Roseateles amylovorans: one gene and its partner. The protein of the gene in region 1 binds, or shares a complex with, the protein of each later gene. Links are inferred from orthologs where the notes say so. Each region holds a gene or a part of one and is shown on either strand. Other genes may lie near its edges. The genes, in order: eno and N4261_RS21765.

Region 1 (9,002 bases):
GAGCGGCCATGCGGCAGCCCAGGCGCTGGCAGCGCCGATCAGATGACGTCGTTGCATGGCGTGGGACGAGCGCCGGCGAGGCGCCCGGATCAGGAGGGCATCAAGGGGATTTCAGCGAGGCGTCGGCGGGCGTCTGCGGGGCCTCGGCCGGACATCCGCGGCGCATCTGCAGCGCAACCGCAGGCGATGGGCCACACCCGACGCGGCCCCGCCGCGGCCCCCGCGCTCAGGCGGCGGCCAGACGCGACAGCGACTTGCGGATCAGCGACGCATCACGCAGGCGCTGGGCAGAGCCATCGGCATCGAGCAGCACGACGGTCAGCGTCTGACCGCCGCTCTTCATGCGCATCGTCAGGCAGCGGCCGGCCTCGGTGGTGTAGCCGGTCTTGGACAGTTTGATGTCCCAGCCCTTGCCGCCGACCAGGTGGTTGGTGTTGCGCAGCTCCCGGGCGCGGCCATTGATCGCCACGCGGCTGCTCTTGTCGCTGGTGATGCGGGCGATGTCCGGATAGTGCGCTGCGGCCATGGCGATGCGGGCCACTTCGGTGGCGGTCGAGGTGTTGGCGGGCGACAGGCCGGTGGGGTCGACCAGGGTGGTGCGGGTCAGGCCGAGCGCCTGGATCTTCGCCTGCACGGCGGCCTCGAAGGCGGCGGTGCCGCCGGGATAGGCACGGGCCAGGGCGGCGGCGGCGCGGTTTTCCGAGGACATCAGCGCCAGTTCAAGCGCCGCGGCGCGTGTCATCTGGGCGCCGACTGCCACCCGGGAGCGGCTGTGCTTGAGCAGGTCGACATCGGCGGCGTCGATCCGCAACATCGCCTGCGGATCCTGGTGGGCATCCAGGACCACCATCGCGGTCATCAGCTTGGTCAGCGAGGCGATCGGAACAATCGCATCCGGATCCTTGGCCATCATGACCCGACCGCTGTCGTCGACCACCATCACATGCCGCGCATTGACCGGCAGCTTCATCATCTGTGTGCCGGACACGGTCTGGAAGGCCGGTGCGGCGACCGGTGCGGCGGCGGTCACGACGCCGGACTGACGCTGCGGCGAGCGGGCCTGGGTGGGCTCGTCCACGGCGACGGGCGCATGGCTGGCGGCTTGGACCAGCAGGGTCGCGCAGGCCAGCAACAAGGCAGGCAGGGCCAGCTTCCAGCTGGTGGTGTGCGGCGTGGTGATCATCAGTTGCTCGATGCGTTGCAGGAGGTGGCCGCCGCGGGCGGACAGCGCGGGAAAGGGGGGAGGGGCGGACCGGCCGGCGCGGGCGTCCGGATCGGGGCGCCGGACGGATGGGCGGGATGCGGGGGATGCGTTGAACTGCGACAGCGCGGCCAGGGCGGTGGCCACGCGATGACGGTCGCCCTCCAGCGCGTCGGCGGCCAGCGCGTCGGCGACCTGTTCGCGCTCATGCCGCATGCGGGCCGACAGCCACCAGACGGCGGGATGGAAGAACAGCAGCGCTTCGGCCAGGCTCTGCAGCAGATTGACCAGGAAGTCCCATCGCCGCACATGGGCCAGTTCATGGGCCAGGAGGGCGTCGATCAGCGGCGCCGGCAGACCGGTGAGCAGGCTGGCGGGCACCAGCACCAGCGGGCGGAAGGCGCCGACGGTGATCGGGCCGTCCAGCGTCGGCAGCAGGCGCAGCGGCACTGGTCGGTGGATGTGAAGTCGGCGGCGCAGCGCATCCAGCCGCGCCTGCCACTCGGCCGGGGCGGCGGTGGCGCGGCGTCGCAGTCGGGCCACCCACACCAGCCCCAGACCGAGACGCAGGCTCATCAGTCCGACACCGCTGGCCCAGGCGTGGACCAGCAGCGGGAGGTGGTCGACCAGTTCCTTCAGCGGGCGGGGCAGGGCCTCATCGCTGTCGTAGCGCCATTGGCCGGACGGCTGCACCAGCCATAGCCAGTGCAGCAGCGGCAAGGCCAGACAAGCGGCCAGGGCCGCCGCGCAGACGGCGTAGCGCGCCTGAGGGGCGGCACCGCGCAGTGCCCGCAAGCCGACAGCGGCGAGGGCGGCGATCAGCACCACTTGCCAGAGCGCATGCAGCAGCACCCAACCCAGCGCCGCCACGGCGCTGTCCAACCAGATCGCGCCCATCAGGATTTGGCCTCGCGGTCGAGCAGGTCCTGGATCTCCGCCCGCTCCTTGGCATTCACATGACCCTTCAGTGCCGCCATCACCAGCGCCTTGCCGGAGCCGGCAAAGGCCTTGGCGATCAGTTCCTTCAGCAGCCGTGTCTGGAGTCTTTCCTGGGTCTGCACCGGTGCATAGCGCTGCGGGCGCTGGGTTTCATCGCGTTCCAGCAGCCCCTTGCCGTGCATCACTTGCAACTGGCGCAGCACCGTCGCATAGGTGGCGTCCGGTCGTTCGGGCAGCAGGGCCTCGTGGACCTGGCGGGCATCGGCGGGACCGAGGCGCCACAGCACGCGCAGCAGATCGAGTTCGCCCGCCGTAGGGGGTGGCAATCCAGTTTTCGACATGACGCGCAGAATAGGTGTTCTAGAAGAGATTGTCTAGAACAAAATGTCTAGATGGCGGCGATGTCTCTCTCGCTCTCTACTCCCTCTCCCTCTCCCTCTCCCTCTCCCTCTCCCTCTCCCGGGGTGTTCCCAGCGGGGCAGCAACGCGCGAAGCGGCCGGCTGCTGGGGTGTGGCATCCCGGCTTCGCGGGGCCCTCCGTCTGTCTCCTTGGGCGACCCCGGCATCCCCCAAGGCGCCCCTGATATCCTTCTGATGCGGGGGGAGGCACGCCGGGCGCCGGGTCGACCAAGAGCCGACCTATATAATCGCGCTTTACCACCACGGCGTTTTTGGGATCCCATCGGAGTACCCAGGCGCTGCAAGACAATGACCAAGTACGTCTTCGTCACCGGCGGTGTCGTGTCCTCCCTCGGCAAGGGCATCGCATCGGCCTCTCTCGCCGCCTTGCTCGAGTCCCGCGGCCTCAAGGTCACCCTCATCAAGCTGGATCCCTACATCAACGTGGATCCGGGCACGATGTCCCCGTTCCAGCATGGCGAAGTCTTCGTGACCGACGACGGCGCCGAGACGGACCTGGACCTGGGCCACTATGAGCGCTTCATCACCACGCGGATGAAGCGGAGCAACAACTTCACGACCGGACAGATCTACATGTCCGTGCTGGAGAAGGAACGTCGCGGCGACTATCTCGGCAAGACGGTGCAGGTCATCCCGCACATCACCAACGAGATGCAGGAGTTCATCCGTCGCGGTGCCGGTCATGGCACGCCGGATGCGGTGGATGTGGCGATCGTCGAAATCGGCGGTACCGTGGGCGACATCGAGTCGCTGCCCTTCCTGGAAGCCGCTCGGCAGATGAGCCTGAAGCTCGGTCCGACCAATGTCGCCTATGTTCACCTGACCTATGTGCCGTGGATTGCCGCGGCCGGTGAACTCAAGACCAAGCCCACCCAGCACACCGTCCAGAAGCTGCGCGAAATCGGTATCCAGCCCGACGCGCTGCTGTGCCGTGCCGACCGCCGCATCCCGGACGATGAGCGCGAGAAGATCTCGCTGTTCACCAACGTCCCCGAATACGGCGTGATCTCGATGTGGGACGTGAACACCATCTACAAGGTGCCTCGCGTGCTGCATGAGCAGGGTCTGGATCAACTGATCTGCACCAAGCTGCAGCTCAACACCAAGTCGGCCGACCTCAAGCGTTGGGACACCCTGGTCAGCGAGGTCGAGAACCCCAAGACCGAAGTCACGATCGCGATGTGCGGCAAGTACACCGATCTGTCGGACAGCTACAAGTCGCTGAACGAGGCCCTGCGCCACGCCGGCATCCACAACCATGCGCGGGTGAACATCGAGTACGTCGATTCCGAAACGCTGGATGCGGACGGCATTCGCCAGCTCAGCCAGTACGACGCGATTCTGGTGCCGGGCGGTTTCGGCAAGCGCGGCGTGGAAGGCAAGATCCTGGCGGCCCAGTACGCCCGCGAGCACCAGACCCCCTACCTGGGCATCTGCCTGGGCATGCAGGTCGCGACCATCGAATATGCCCGTCACAAGGCTGACCTCGCGGGCGCGAACTCCACCGAGTTCGAACCCGACGCGCAGCACAAGGTGATCGCGCTGATCGACGAGTGGCAGGATGCAGACGGCACCATCCAGAAGCGCGACGAGAAGTCCGATCTGGGCGGCACGATGCGCCTGGGTGCCCAGAGCTCCGACGTCAAGCCGGGCACGCTGGCCTATGAGATCTACGGCCCGGTTGTGACCGAACGCCATCGTCATCGCTACGAGGCCAACGAGCACTATCTGGATCAGCTGCAGCACGCCGGCCTGGTGATCTCCGCGATCACCCAGCGCGAGAAGCTGACCGAGATCGTCGAACTGCCGCGCGAGGTGCACCCCTGGTACATGGGCGTGCAGTTCCACCCGGAGTTCAAGTCCACCCCTTGGGACGGCCACCCGCTCTTCATCGCCTTCATCAAGGCCGCGCTCGAGCACAAGGCCAAGGCCCATCCTGAAGCCAAGGCCGCCTGAGACCGCCTGAGACCGCTGAGACCAACCGACGCCGCGCTTCCTTCCACAGGCCGCGTCAGCGCCCCGCGAACCCGCCCGAGACCTCGCCCATGCCCGCCTTCATCCTGATCGACGTGACCGTGACCGATGCCGCCCAGATGGCGATCTATCGCGAATGGAGCACCAAGGCGATGAAGGAGCATGGGGCGGAGGTGCTGGTGCGTGGCGGCGAGTTCGAGGTGCTGGAAGGCCCGTGGACCCCGGGCCGTCTGGTCGTGCTGAAGTTCGCCGACCGCGAAGCCGCCAAGGGCTTCTATCACTCCGAGACCTACCAACATGCCAAGTCGCTGCGCGAGAACGCCGGCGTCATGCGCATGGTGTTGGTCGACGGTGTGTGATCCGCGCGTCACCTTGATGACGATCGCCTCGACACCGCCCGCCGTGCTGGCCACGTGCGTCCGTGGATCGATTGTTCTGCGCAGGTAACTACAAGCTGGCACCATGCGCGCCGACAAGATTTTTCACTTCTGGAGACTGTTCCCATGAGCGCCATTGTTGATATCGTCGGCCGAGAGATCCTCGACAGCCGCGGCAATCCCACCGTGGAATGCGACGTGCTGCTGGAGTCCGGCGTGATGGGCCGTGCGGCCGTGCCTTCCGGCGCGTCCACCGGCTCGCGTGAAGCGATCGAACTGCGTGACGGCGACAAGTCGCGCTACCTGGGCAAGGGCGTGCTGAAGGCCGTCGAGCACATCAACACCGAGATCTCGGAAGCGGTGCTGGGGCTGGACGCGTCGGAACAGGCCTTCCTGGACAAGACCCTGATCGACCTGGACGGCACCGACAACAAGAGCCGCCTGGGCGCCAATGCGATGCTGGCGGTGTCGATGGCAGTGGCGCGTGCGGCGGCCGAAGAATCCGGCCTGCCGCTGTACCGCTACTTCGGCGGCATGGGTGGGGTGCAACTGCCGGTCCCGATGATGAACGTCATCAACGGCGGCGCGCACGCCAACAACACGCTGGACCTGCAAGAGCTGATGATCATCCCCGTGGGCGCACCGTCGTTCCGCGAGGCCCTGCGTTGGGGTGCCGAGGTTTTCCATGCGCTGAAGAAGATCCTGCACGACAAGGGCATCAGCACCGCCGTCGGCGACGAAGGCGGTTTTGCCCCCAGCGTGGAAAGCCACGAGGCGGCCATCCAGTTGATCCTGGAAGCCATCGACAAGGCCGGCTACACCGCCGGCGAACAGATCGCGCTCGGCCTGGACTGCGCTGCCAGCGAGTTCTACAAGGACGGCAAGTACGTCCTGGAAGGCGAGGGCGGCATCCAGCTGAGCGCTGAGCAGTGGACCGACATGCTGGCCACCTGGGTCGACAAGTACCCGATCATCTCGATCGAGGACGGCATGGCCGAAGGGGACTGGGATGGCTGGAAGCACATCACCGAGAAGCTGGGCGAGAAGGTGCAGCTGGTCGGCGACGACCTGTTTGTCACCAACACCAAGATCCTGAAGGAAGGCATCGACAAGGGCATCGCCAATTCGATCCTGATCAAGATCAACCAGATCGGCACCCTGACCGAGACCTTCGCGGCCATCGAGATGGCCAAGCGCGCTGGCTACACCGCCGTCATCTCGCACCGTTCGGGCGAGACCGAAGACTCGACGATTTCCGACATCGCCGTCGGCTTGAACGCGGGTCAGATCAAGACCGGTTCGCTGTCGCGGTCCGACCGCATGGCCAAGTACAACCAGCTGCTGCGCATCGAGGAAGACCTGGGCGACGTGGCGGTCTATCCTGGCCGTTCGGCGTTCTACAACCTGCGCTGATCGCCCGCAGGGGCCGGCATTCCGGGTGGCGGCGTGTTGCGCCCCTGGACTGCGGCCGGTGTCCCATCCGATCAGGCCGTTGCGGATCAGATTGGATGGGGCCGACAGGGGTCAGTAGGGGTCGGTAGGGTGGCGGCGCGGCGGTCATGACCTGTCATCCGGGGCATTCATCAGCCGTGGTGGCGGCCCCTGATGGCGGACCGTGATGGCCAACACGCCCCACCTGAATGCGGTAGGTGCCGGGCAATGCCTGCCACCGCGCTGCGGCTACACTTCTGGCCGTGAAAGCCCTGGCCATCGTCCTCACAGCCTTCCTTGTCGCCATCCAGGCCCAGCTCTGGTTTGGCAAGGGCGGGCTGGCGCGCGGCGTCCAGTTGCGGGCCGAACTGCGTGAGCAGATGGAGGCCAACGAGAAGGCGCGGGCCCGCAACGCACAATTGCAGGCCGAACTGCTGGACCTTCGCGAAGGCCTGGAGATGGTCGAGGAAAAGGCCCGGCTCGAACTGGGCATGGTCAAGCCGGACGAAGTCTTCGTTCCGCTGCGTCGCTGAGTCGCCTCGGCGGTGTCTGTTCCGATCGACTCGATCTTGGTCCGTCCGCTGCCGTTGCGCCGATGTGTCGATCTGCCGACCTGCCGACCTGCCGACTTGCCGACTTGCCGACTTGCGGGCTCCGCGAGTCTTGGAGTTCAGGATTCGTCGAGCTCCCGAGGCTCCGGGTTGCCGGGTCTCGGTGTTCCCGAATTCCCGAGGCGGGCCTCGTCGTCAGCCTGGCGGGCTAGCCTTGCGCCATTGAACCCCTGAGTGATCCATGGATGCTCTGCCGTCGCTTCAGTCCCTCGTGTCGTTGATGCTCGCTCCGGCGTTCACCGCCCTGGGCAGTCCCATCAGTTGGCTGGAACTGGTCGCCTTCGTCCTGGCCATCTGGATGGTCGTGTGCAACATGCGGGTTCAAGTGCTGGCCTGGCCGCTGGCGCTGAGCAGTTCGCTGCTGTACTTCCTCCTGTTCTGGAGCGGCAAGCTCTATGGCGAGGCCTCGTTGCAATTGTTGTTCGCCGCCTTGTCGCTCTGGGGCTGGTGGCAATGGTTGCGCGGCCGGACGGCGGATGGTCAGGCGCTGCGTGTTCGCACACTGGGGCCCCGAGGCCGTTGGGCCGCCTTGCTGGTCACCTTGGCGGCCTGGCCGTTGTTGGGGCTCTTCCTTCAACACCGCACGGATTCGCCGCTGCCCTATTGGGATGCCTTGCCCACCGTGGCCAGCATCACTGGGCAATGGTTGCTGGGTCGCAAGTACCAGGAAAACTGGCCCGTCTGGGTGCTGGTGAATCTGGTCAGCATTGCCCTGTTTGCGCTCAAGGGCTACTGGCTGACGGTGGTGCTGTATGCGGTCTTCGTACCGATGTCGGTGGCGGGTTGGCGTGCGTGGCAACGTCAGCTGGGCGCGCCGGTGCCGGCCTGACCCGCGACCGCCAGGTTCGACATGGCGCTTCACATCGCGCTCCTCGGGGCCGAGAGCACCGGCAAGAGTCAGCTCGGTCAGGACCTGCTGCGCCATCTGTGCGATCAGACCCGGCTGCGATGTGCCCTGGTCCCGGAGTTCCTGCGTGAGTGGTGCGACCGGGAGGGCCGCACGCCACGCCCGGACGAGCAGATGGCCATCGCCCAGGAGCAGCATCGTCGCGCCGACGTCGCTGCGCAGGCCCATGACCTCGTGCTGCACGACACCACGCCGCTGATGACCGCCATCTACAGCGACCTGCTGTTTCAGGATGACAGTCTCTATCCGTTCGCACTGCGCGTGCAGGCCGGCATGGATGCGACCTTGCTCATGGCGCTGGACCTCCCCTGGGTGGCCGATGGCCTGCAGCGGGATGGCCCGCAGGTGCGCGGCCCGGTCGATCAGGCGATCCGGCGCGCGCTCCGCGGTTCAGGGCTGGGCTACAGCCTGGTGGCCGGAGAGGGTGGGGCGCGCTTGGCGCAAGCCTTGAACGCGCTGGGACCGCTGCTGCGTCCTCATCTCGGTCGAGAAGACGGTCTGTTCGGTCGACTGCTTCAGCGCGGCGAGCGCCTGGGGGGCGATTGGCGCTGCGACAACTGCGACGACCCGGACTGCGAACACGCGAGCCGTCAAACACGGCTTTGAACCTGTCGGCGAGGCACAATCCGCCGTCCCCGATCGCAGAGGTTTGCAGGACCTCGGAGTGCCCTCATGAATCGACTGGTTCCGCGTCATTTCCTTCTGCTGCTGAGCAGCGCCGTGCTCGCCGCGTGCGCCAGCATGACGGCACCGCCAGACGCTCCGCCGAGCGCCCCCGCCCCGTCTGCGTTGAAGTCGACGTCGACGGTGAACGCGGCCACGGTGGCGGTGAAGGTGCTGGCGATCAACGATTTCCACGGTAATCTGATGCCGCCAGCCGGTGGCATCAAGCTTCGCGATCCGCAAACCGGGGAGACCTTGACGTTGGGCGCGGGCGGCGCGGAGCGCATGGCGACTGTCGTCCAGGCATTGAAGGCGAAGAACCCCAACCATGTCTTCGTCGCTGCAGGCGATCTCGTGGGTGCCAGCCCGCTGCTGTCGGCACTGTTCCATGACGAGCCCACGATCGAATCCCTGGGACTGATGGGTCTGGATCTGTCGGCCGTCGGCAATCATGAATTCGATCAGGGACTGACGGAGCT
Region 2 (9,679 bases), 2.6 Mb from region 1 along the record:
CCCCGCCGCTTGCGAGCCCGTCCCGGTAAGACCCGGACGTCAGGCTCCGGCCGTGGGCGGGCCGCGGTGTCGAATTCCTCGACATCGCGCTTGCGGGCCGGAACATCCGGATCGGGGCCTGCGACGCACGCGCCAACGCTGCAGCGCTGAACGGACGATCGGTCCGTTGCTTGCAGTCCAGGGCGATTCCTTCCACGGTTCTCTCGCGTTTCTCGTGCATCGGTCGAATCGCCCGCCGGTCCCTTTCCGGCGGCGGTTCTGATGTATGCGTCCGCGACTCGGGTCCGGACGCGGAGGAGAACTGATGAAACGCATGCTGATCAATGCGACGCAGCAGGAAGAGCGTCGCCTGGCCATCGTCGATGGCCAGAAGCTGATGGACTTCGAGACTGAAATCGAAGGCCGCGAACAGCGCAAGGGCAACATCTACAAGGCGGTCGTGACGCGCGTCGAGCCGTCGCTCGAAGCCTGTTTCGTGGACTACGGCGAGGACCGCCACGGCTTCCTCCCGTTCAAGGAAATCTCCCGCCAGTACTTCCGCGAAGGCGCCGATGTGCGCTCCGCCAAGATCCAGGACGTGATCAAGGAAGGCCAGGAACTGCTGGTCCAGGTGGAAAAGGAAGAGCGCGGCAACAAGGGCGCGGCCCTGACCACCTTCGTCTCGCTGGCCGGCCGCTACCTGGTGCTGATGCCCAACAATCCGCGCGGCGGCGGCGTCTCGCGCCGCATCGAGGGCGAGGATCGGGAAGAGCTCAAGGACGCCCTGGACCAGCTCGAATACCCGAAGGGCATGTCGCTGATCGCCCGCACCGCCGGCATCGGCCGCAGCGCCGCCGAGCTGCAGTGGGACCTGAACTACATGCTCAAGCTGTGGACCGCCATCGATGAGGCGACCCAGGGCAGCAAGGGTGCGTTCCTGATCTATCAGGAGTCGTCGCTGGTGATCCGCGCGATCCGCGACTACTTCACCGCCGACATCGGCGAAATCCTGATCGATACCGACGACATCTTCGAGCAGGCCCAGCAGTTCATGACCCATGTGATGCCGGAGACGGCTCACAAGGTCAAGCGCTACCGCGACGACGCGCCGCTGTTCAGCCGCTTCCAGATCGAACACCAGATCGAGACCGCCTTCAGCCGCACGGTGAACCTGCCGTCCGGCGGCGCCATCGTGATCGACCACACCGAGGCGCTGGTCTCGGTGGACGTCAACTCCGCCCGCGCCACCCGCGGCGGCGACATCGAGGAAACCGCCACCCGCACCAACCTGGAAGCGGCCGACGAGATCGCCCGCCAGATGCGCCTGCGCGATCTGGGCGGCCTGATCGTGGTGGACTTCATCGACATGGAGGAGTCCAAGAACCGCCGCGAGGTCGAACAGCGGCTGCGCGATGCGCTGCGCCAGGACCGTGCCCGCGTGCAGTTCAGCTCCATCAGCAAGTTCGGCCTGCTCGAATTGAGCCGCCAGCGCCTGCGCCCGGCGCTGAGCGAAGGCAGCCACATCACCTGCCCGCGCTGCAACGGCACCGGCCACATCCGCGACACGGAATCCTCCGCGCTGCAGATCCTGCGCATGGTCCAGGAAGAGTCCATGAAGGACAACACCGCCGCCGTGCATGTGCAGGTGCCGGTGGAAGTCACCAGCTTCCTGCTCAACGAGAAGCGCACCGAGATCACCAAGATCGAACTCAAGCAGCGCGTGACCGTGCTGCTGGTGCCCAACAAGCACCTCGAGACGCCGAACTACAAGCTCGAGCGCCTGCGCCATGACGACCCGCGCCTGGAAAACCTGCAGGCCAGCTACACCATGATCGAAGAGCCGCAGGACGAGGTGGGCATCACCCGCCGCGGCGCCGAGAAGAAGAACAAGCAAGAGCCGGTGATCAAGGGCATCCTGCCCGAGCAACCCGCGCCGATGCCGGCCCCCGCCGTCGCGCCGGTCAAGGCCGCCGAGCCGGTGGCAGCCGCTCCCGCACCCACGCCGGCCGCACCGGTCGACGCGGGTGGTGGCTTCTTCGGCTGGATCAAGAAGGTGTTCGGTGGTGCGCCCGCCCCGGCACCCACGCCCGAACCCGAAGCCAAGACCGCCGAGCCGGCCCGCAAGGACCGCGGCGAACGCGGTGAACGCAGCGGCCGGGGTGACCGTGGCGACCGCAACCGCCGTGGCGAACGCGGTGAACGCGGTGAACGTGGCGAGCGTGGTGACCGCGCCGAGCGGGGCGATCGTGGCGAGCAGAAGGCCCGCGACGGCAAGCCGCGCGGCGAAGGCAAGCCGGCACAGGACGGCGCCCAGGCCCGTGGCGAGCGGACGGATCGCGGTGAGCGCACCGAACGTGGCGAGCGCGGTGATCGTCCGGAACGGGGTGACCGTGCCGAGCGGGGTGACCGCAGCGAACGCGGTGACCGTGGCCGTCGCAATGAAGCACGCGCCGACAAGCCCGAACTGGCCGCGGACGCACGTCCCGAGGCCCGCGGCGAGCAGCGCCCGGAGCGTGGCGACCGTGCCGAACGCGGTGAGCGCAGCGACCGCGGCGAAGGCCGTCGTCGTCGTGAGGAGCGCGGCGATCGCCCGGCACGTACCGATGCCAACGGCGTCGTGGCCACGCAGGAGCAACTGCTGCCGGTCGCCGGCGCGGAAGCAGCGGATCTTTCCCAAGCCGCGCACGCTGAATCGCCCACCGCCTTCGCCGACACGCTGCCGGACGGTCTCGCGCTGAACCTGGAAACGGGTGAAGAGCGTCAGGGCCGCCGTCGCCGTCGCCGTGGTGGCCGCGATCGTGGCGCCGAGGGTGCGGAAGGTGCAGTCGAAGGCCAGGAGCTGTCGGCCGATGCCGGCGTGTCCGCCGACGGCGCCGTAGCAACCGACAGCGCCCTGAACGAAGGCGTTGCCGCAGACGGCCAGGAAGCGCCAGTCGGTGAAGACGCCGAAGGCCAGGGTGGACGTCGTCGCCGGGGTCGCGACCGTTATCGCCGCGACCGCCGTGAAGGCGAGCTGGCGGGCACCGAAGGCGCCGAGTCGCAGGACTCGCCGCAGCAGCTGGAACTCGGCGCGGAAGCGTCGGTGCCGGTCGCTGCACCGGCCCCGTCGGCACCTGTGGCGGTGGCCCCTGTGGCCGTCGCACCGGTGGCTGAGCAGGCCGTGGTGACCGCTGCCGCAGCCTCGCCGGCACCGGCACCGGCACCTGTTGCTCAGGCTCCGGCTCCCGCCGCGGTGCCGCGCTTCGAGTTGCCGATCGGCGACCTGAATGCAGTGGCCGAAGGTGCGGGCCTGGTCTGGGTCAACAGCGATGCCGACAAGATCGCCGCCGTGCAGGCTGCGATCGCTGCTGAGCCGGCGCCCGCGCCCCTGGGCCGCGAGCCCGCGCCGGTGGTCGTCAGCGATGACGGTCCGCTGGTGCTGGTGGAGACCCGCAAGGACCTGAACCAGATCAAGCTGCCTTTCGAAGCCTGATCCGACGGGAGCGCCGACCGGCGCTTCCCGTCCGCGCCAGCCGCCGCGGCCACACGCCCGGCGGCTGTTTCTTTGTGGGGTGTCGAAACCGCACCCCGCGCCGATGAACGCTGGCGAGCGCCGGGGATCCTCACCCCTGGATCCAGGCCCTCGACCTTCGAGACGGAGACCCTTCCTTGAGCCACGTTCCCACCGCCGCAGCGCCGCAGAGCGCGTCCGGCCACGCTGCCGCGCCCACGCTGCCGCCGCAGATTCCCTACATCATCGCCAACGAAGGTTGCGAGCGCTTCAGCTTCTACGGCATGCGCAACATCCTGACGGTGTTCCTGATGACCAGCCTGCTGCTGTCGATTCCGGAGCCGCTGCGCAAGGGTGAGGCCAAGGAGATCTTCCACACCTTCGTGATCGGGGTGTACTTCTTCCCGCTGCTGGGCGGCTGGCTGTCGGATCGCTTCTTCGGCAAGTACCACACCATCCTGTGGCTCAGCCTGGTGTACTGCGCCGGCCACGCGTGCCTGGCGATCTTCGAGAACAACATCCAAGGCTTCTACACCGGCCTGTTCCTGATCGCACTGGGCTCCGGCGGCATCAAGCCGCTGGTGAGCTCCTTTATCGGCGATCAGTTCGACAAGTCCAACCGGTCACTCGCGCAGAAGGTTTTCGACGCGTTCTACTGGATCATCAACTTCGGCTCGTTCTTCGCCTCGCTGCTGATGCCGATCTTCCTGGATCGCTTCGGTGCGAGCGTGGCCTTCGGCATTCCAGGCGTGCTGATGTTCATCGCCACTGCGGTGTTCTGGAGCGGGCGCCGCAAGTACGTTCGCATCGCGCCGACGGCCAAGCATGACCCGCACAGTTTCCTGAAGGTGGTGCGCACCGCGTTGACCAGCCGTGGCGAAGGCCAAGGTCGTCCCGGGTTGGTGGTGGCCGTGATCGGTGGCTTGCTCGCCATCGGCGCGCTGGCCATGTCGCCGCAATGGGGCTTCGTGATTGCGTTCTGCACCGCGTTGGTTCTGGTGATGGGTTTTGGCGGCGCGGGTGCCTGGATGCAGTTGGAGCGCGCCCGTGGGCCGCATCCGGACGACGCGGTGGAAGGCGTGCGCACCGTGCTGCGCCTGCTGGTGCTGTTTGCGCTGGTCACGCCCTTCTGGTCGCTGTTTGACCAGAAGGCCTCCACCTGGGTGCTGCAGGCCGACCAGATGGCCAAGCCGGAATGGTTCAAGTCCTCGATGATGCAGGCGCTGAATCCGGCCCTGGTGATGCTGCTGATTCCGCTGAACAACCTGGTGTTGTATCCGCTGCTGGCCCGTCTGGGCCTGCGCGTCACCGCGCTGCGACGCATGGGCGCGGGGATCGCGTTCTCCGGGCTGGCCTGGATCGTCGTCGGCGGGCTGCAGCTGTGGCTCGACGGCGGCCATGAGGTGGCCATCACTTGGCAGATCCTGCCTTATGCGCTGCTGACGCTGGGCGAGGTGCTGGTGTCGGCCACCGGGCTGGAATTTGCCTACAGCCAGGCACCGCTGGCGATGAAAGGCGTGATCACCAGTTTCTGGAATCTGTCGGTGACCATCGGCAACCTGTGGGTGCTGATGGCCAATGCAAGCGTGAAGGGCGAGTCGGTGACCCACTACATCCAATCGACCGGCACCAGCGTGACCGCCTTCCAGATGTTCTTCTTCGCCGGATTCGCCTTGGTGGCCGCGCTGCTGTTCGCGCTGTATGCGCGCGGTTATCGGATGCAGGACAACTATCGGTCGTGAGGCCGCAGACGACGCCCACCTGCCAATCGAGCGACACGTGCGGCATGGTGGGGCGTGCGGCTCTTGCTCGGCGCTTTCTCGGCTCCCGCTCGGCTCTTGCTAGGCTCGTTGGGCACCGGGCACCGGGCACCGGGCGCTGGGCGCTGGCGAAGCCTGCTCTCTCCACGCCCCGCCTGCATGCCGCACCTGCAGGCGCTCACTGCGTGAGCCTGACGAAGGCGCCCACCAGCGCGGCGGCGCCGACGATGGTCGCCACCAGCCATCGCTGCATGTCGGCCAGGCGCTGAGCGGTTCCCGCCTCCAGTTGGCTCATGCCGCGGCTGGATTCCGCCTCCAGATGACTGATGCGTTGATGCACCTCGCTCATCTGCTGGCTGAACTGAGACTGCATCTCCCCCATGCGTTGTCCGACGTCCGCGCGCAGCCCGGACACTTCGGCGCGCACACCATGCACCTCCGCGCGCAACTCAGCGATTTCCGCCGTCACATCGGTGCGCAGGTGCGCAAGGTCGACCTTGGTCGCGAAGGCGGAGTGTCCGGCGGTCTGGTGCAGCGCAAAGCGCCGGTCGATGTCCTGACGAATCGCCCCGGCCGCCTGGTGCGCATCAGGCTCGGCCACGCCCGCGTTCATCAATGAGCGGTAGATGTCGATGTCCATGGCGCTGACTCTAGGCCGCTGAAGGACCGACGTCATTCACTCAAATTCGTAGGTGGCCGTCGGATTCAAGGCGAAAGCGTGAGCAACTGTTTCTCGCGCACCGGTCAGCCCGCCGATCAGTGCCGTCGAGCCTGGCGCATGCCCGGCATGGTGGGCACGACCTGCCGCATCAGCGCCACGAAGGCTCGCAACCGCGCTGGCTGAAGTCGACGCGACGGGTAGACCAGCGAGATCGGCAACGGCGTGGCACACCAGTTCGGCAGCACGCGCACCAGCCGGCCCTGCGACTGGTCTTCCATCACCGCCCATTGCGAGATCAGCGCCATCCCCAGGCCGCGACGGGTCGCCTCGATCAGGGCGAACAGGCTGTCCGTGCCGAAGCGAGGATGGATCGGCACGCAGACCGACTCGCCACCGGCTTGCGGACGGAGCTCGATCTCGTCCCGGTAGAAGGTCGTCAGCGCCAGCCAAGGCGCGGCACGCAGCGCAGCAACCACGGCCTCTGCGGATGGTGCCGACGCCACCGCTGGCGACCTCGTCGTCCCCCGCAGGCCACCCGCCGGCCTTCTTGACGTTACCCTTGCCAGCGCCCTGGCAGGGGCTGCCGCTGGCGCTGGTTCCTCGACCCTCGCGGTGAAACCCTCCGGCAGTGCGGCGGCGATCTCCGGCGAGGCCACCAGCACGCGCGGGACCTCCGCCAGTTGCACCGCGACCAGGTTCGGCTGGTCGACATGGCCCACCACCAGCGAGCAATCCACCGCCTCCCGGCTGAAGTCCGGCACCTGATCCTGCAGCGACCATTCCACCGTCACACGCGGATGCCGCCGCATGAAGGTGGTCAGCGGATCCATGAGCTGACTCTGTCCGAAGGCATGCGGCACCCGCAGGCGCAACGTGCCGCTGAGCGATTCGCCCTTGTCGCCGACGTCCTCCGCCAGCGATTCCCAACGGTCCAGCAGGTCCCGCGCCTGGGCGGCACAGCGCTCGCCTTCCTCGGTCAGGCGCAGTCCGCGGGTGGAGCGTTCGACCAGGCGCGCGCCCAGCAAGGCCTCCAGCATCTGCACCCGTCGGCTGACGGTGGGCTGCGTCGTTCCCAATTGCACGGCGGCCGCGGAGAAGCTGCCCGCCTCCGCCACACGGAGAAAGGTCTGGAGCAAGGCGAAGCGGTCCTGGCCACCGTCTCGAAGCAGGTCATTCATGCGCCGAGGGTATACGCGAAACGTATGGCCGATGTGCATGTCAGGCCGGTTCCCGAACCTCGGGGAAACCCGAAGAATCCCCTCCCATGCGCATCGTCGTCCAGGGCGGTGCCGCCGCCGGCACCCGGAGGGATGACCCCTCCGCTGCCGGCCACCAACGAGTCATCTGATTTCAGGAGTGGCCATGTCCGCGCTTCCCTTCCCTTCCGACCCCGCCCGCACAGCCGCCGAACGCCTCGGCGCGGCCCCGCCCCCCACGCAGAAGCATCCCGCAGCCGCAGCACCGTCCTCTTCGCTGATCGTGCTGATGGCCGCGTCGGCCGGCCTGGGTGCGGCCTCGCTCTATTACAGCCAGCCGATCCTGGCACCGTTGGCCGAGGACCTGCATGCGTCGACCGGCCACATCGGCGCGGTACCGATGCTGACCCAGCTCGGTTATGCCGCGGGCATCCTGCTGCTGACCCCGCTGGGGGATCGCTTCGACCGTCGGCGGGTGATCCTGACCAAGTTCGTGCTGCTGGTGATCACGCTCCTGCTCAACGGCTTTGCGCCTGGGCTGGCGTCGTTCCTGGTGGCCAGCGCCTTGCTGGGACTCACCGCCACCTTGGCTCAGGACGTCGTGCCGATGGCGGCCACGCTCAGCCCGCCGGCACATCGCGGCCGCATCGTCGGCCAGGTGATGACCGGGCTGCTGCTGGGCATCCTGCTGTCGCGGGTGATGAGCGGCGTGATCGCCGACCTGTTCGGCTGGCGCTGGGTCTATGGCCTGGCGGCGCTGGCCCTGTCGATCGCGGGTCTGGCGAGCTGGCGCTGGCTGCCCGCCTCCCCGCCGATGGCGCCCACCACCTATACGGCCCTGCTGGGCTCGCTGGGCCGGCTGTGGAAGGAACAACCCGCACTGCGCCGCGCCGCGCTGGCGCAAGGCCTGCTGGCCGTGGCCTTCAGCGCCTTTTGGTCGACGCTGGCGGTGATGCTGCATCAGCGCTTCGGCCTGGGCAGCGCGGTGTCGGGCGCCTTCGGACTGGCGGGGGCGGCCGGCGCGCTGGCCGCGCCGCTGGCAGGACGGATTGCGGATCGTCGCGGTCCGGGTGTCGTCACCCGCCTGGGGGCCTTGCTCACCGCGCTGTCGTTTGCCGTCATGTCGATCACGCCCTGGCTGGATCGTGGCCCCGCGATCGTGCTGCTGGTCGTGCTGGCCGTGACCTTCGACTTCGGGGTGCAGGCCACGTTGGTCGCCCATCAGACCATCGTCTACAGCCTGGATCCGGCGGCGCGCAGCCGGCTGAACGCCTTGCTCTTCACCGGGATGTTCATCGGCATGGCCAGCGGGGCGGCGCTGGGCAGCCTGCTGCTGGCCGAATGGGGCTGGGTGGCCGTCACCGCCCTGGCGGCGCTGGCCAGCCTCGGCGCCCTGCTGTTGCGGCTGCAGGGTGAGGACTGATCCCGTTCAGCGCGCCAGGAAGCGGACGTAGAGCTGCTCGGTCGGACCGAGCCCATGCATCGCGTGTTCTTCAGGCGATGCGAGCGAAAACTCCAGCCGCTCCAGCAGCGCGATGGACGGACGATTGGCCCGCTCCACGCTGGCCAGCAGGCGCTCGGCGCCATGGTGCGACCGCAGGTGCGCCACCATCCGGGCGACGGCCCGCGTGGCATGCCCGCGACCCTGGACCGCGCTGCTGAGCAGGTAGCCGATCCAGCAGGACTGCGGATCCGTCATCGACGCCTGCACAAAGCCGACCCATCCGGCATCCGGCAGCGTCAGCAACCAGTTGAACCACAGCTCGCTGCCATCGGGCGAGCGGCCCCGTTCGCGACGCCGATAGACCTCGCGCAACGCCGCCACCGAGGCCGGCGGTTCGTCATCGAGATAGGCATACAGCGATCGCTCGCTGAGCACCTCGAACATCGGCTCGGCCTGGTCGGCGGTCAACGGTTCCAAGATCAGCGGCGGCGCATGCAGCCGAGGCGCAGGCGGATGGGGATCCGTCGTCGAACGCGTGTCGATGGTCGGAGGCGACGGTAGCGAGGGGGACGCGGGATTCATGCGCGGCGAGTGTCGCAGGTCGGCCGAATTTTTTCGCTCGCCTGCCTGTCAGGCACGGGCTTTGCCGCTCAGGCGGGCATGAGCACCGAACTCCGCACCGTTCATCTGTACCTCTTCGACGGCTTTGCCGACTGGGAGGCCGCCTTCGCTGTGGCGGGCATCAACAACCCCGAGTTCCAGCGCGAGCCGGGCACCTGGCAGGTCCGCACGGTCGCGGCTGCGGGGGCCAGCCTGGTGCGGTCCATGGGCGGACTGGCGGTGCTGCCGGATCAGCGGCTCTCCACGCTGTTCCCGGACGACACCTCGATGCTGATCCTGCCCGGCGGCCCGGGTTGGGATCAGGGCGAGCATCTGGAAGCCGCCGGCAAGGCCAAGGACATCCTGGATCACGGCGGCCAGGTCGCCGCGATCTGTGGCGCCACTGCCGGCCTGGCGCGCTTGGGTATCCTGGACCAACGGCGACACACCAGCAACGCCGCCAGTTATCTCAACGGCACCGGCTATGCGGGCGGTGAACACTATGTGGATGAACCGGTGGTCGACGAAAGCGGCCTGATCACCGCCGGC

The links.
Region 2: the proteins of eno (region 1) and N4261_RS21765 are in contact, whole or in part, in a solved structure (PDB 2FYM), measured with the Escherichia coli proteins. The link is inferred for Roseateles amylovorans from one-to-one orthologs.

Annotation. Positions count from the first base shown.
Region 1 is NZ_CP104562.2:2,617,477-2,626,478, forward strand. Bases 4,207-7,180 are described here. They hold eno (phosphopyruvate hydratase), read left to right. Parts: upstream 4,207-5,037; coding sequence 5,038-6,324; downstream 6,325-7,180. Other genes in these bases: pyrG (CTP synthase), read left to right, coding at 4,207-4,516; N4261_RS11080 (DUF1330 domain-containing protein), read left to right, coding at 4,606-4,893; ftsB (cell division protein FtsB), read left to right, coding at 6,606-6,875; pnuC (nicotinamide riboside transporter PnuC), read left to right, coding at 7,135-7,180. Outside these bases: N4261_RS11060 (NAD(P)/FAD-dependent oxidoreductase), read right to left, coding at 1-57; N4261_RS11065 (M56 family metallopeptidase), read right to left, coding at 227-2,098; N4261_RS11070 (BlaI/MecI/CopY family transcriptional regulator), read right to left, coding at 2,098-2,481; more of pyrG, read left to right, coding at 2,849-4,206; more of pnuC, read left to right, coding at 7,181-7,782; N4261_RS11100 (ATP-binding protein), read left to right, coding at 7,804-8,466; N4261_RS11105 (bifunctional metallophosphatase/5'-nucleotidase), read left to right, coding at 8,533-9,002. UniProt on the Escherichia coli protein: Catalyzes the reversible conversion of 2-phosphoglycerate (2-PG) into phosphoenolpyruvate (PEP). It is essential for the degradation of carbohydrates via glycolysis.
Region 2 is NZ_CP104562.2:5,262,745-5,272,423, forward strand. The notes cover bases 1-3,651. They hold N4261_RS21765 (Rne/Rng family ribonuclease), read left to right. Parts: upstream 1-304; coding sequence 305-3,451; downstream 3,452-3,651. Outside these bases: N4261_RS21770 (POT-type proton-dependent oligopeptide transporter), read left to right, coding at 3,691-5,211; N4261_RS21775 (CCDC90 family protein), read right to left, coding at 5,408-5,905; N4261_RS21780 (LysR family transcriptional regulator), read right to left, coding at 5,986-7,068; N4261_RS21785 (MFS transporter), read left to right, coding at 7,253-8,509; N4261_RS21790 (GNAT family N-acetyltransferase), read right to left, coding at 8,516-9,112; N4261_RS21795 (DJ-1/PfpI family protein), read left to right, coding at 9,191-9,679. UniProt on the Escherichia coli protein: Endoribonuclease that plays a central role in RNA processing and decay. Required for the maturation of 5S and 16S rRNAs and the majority of tRNAs. Also involved in the degradation of most mRNAs.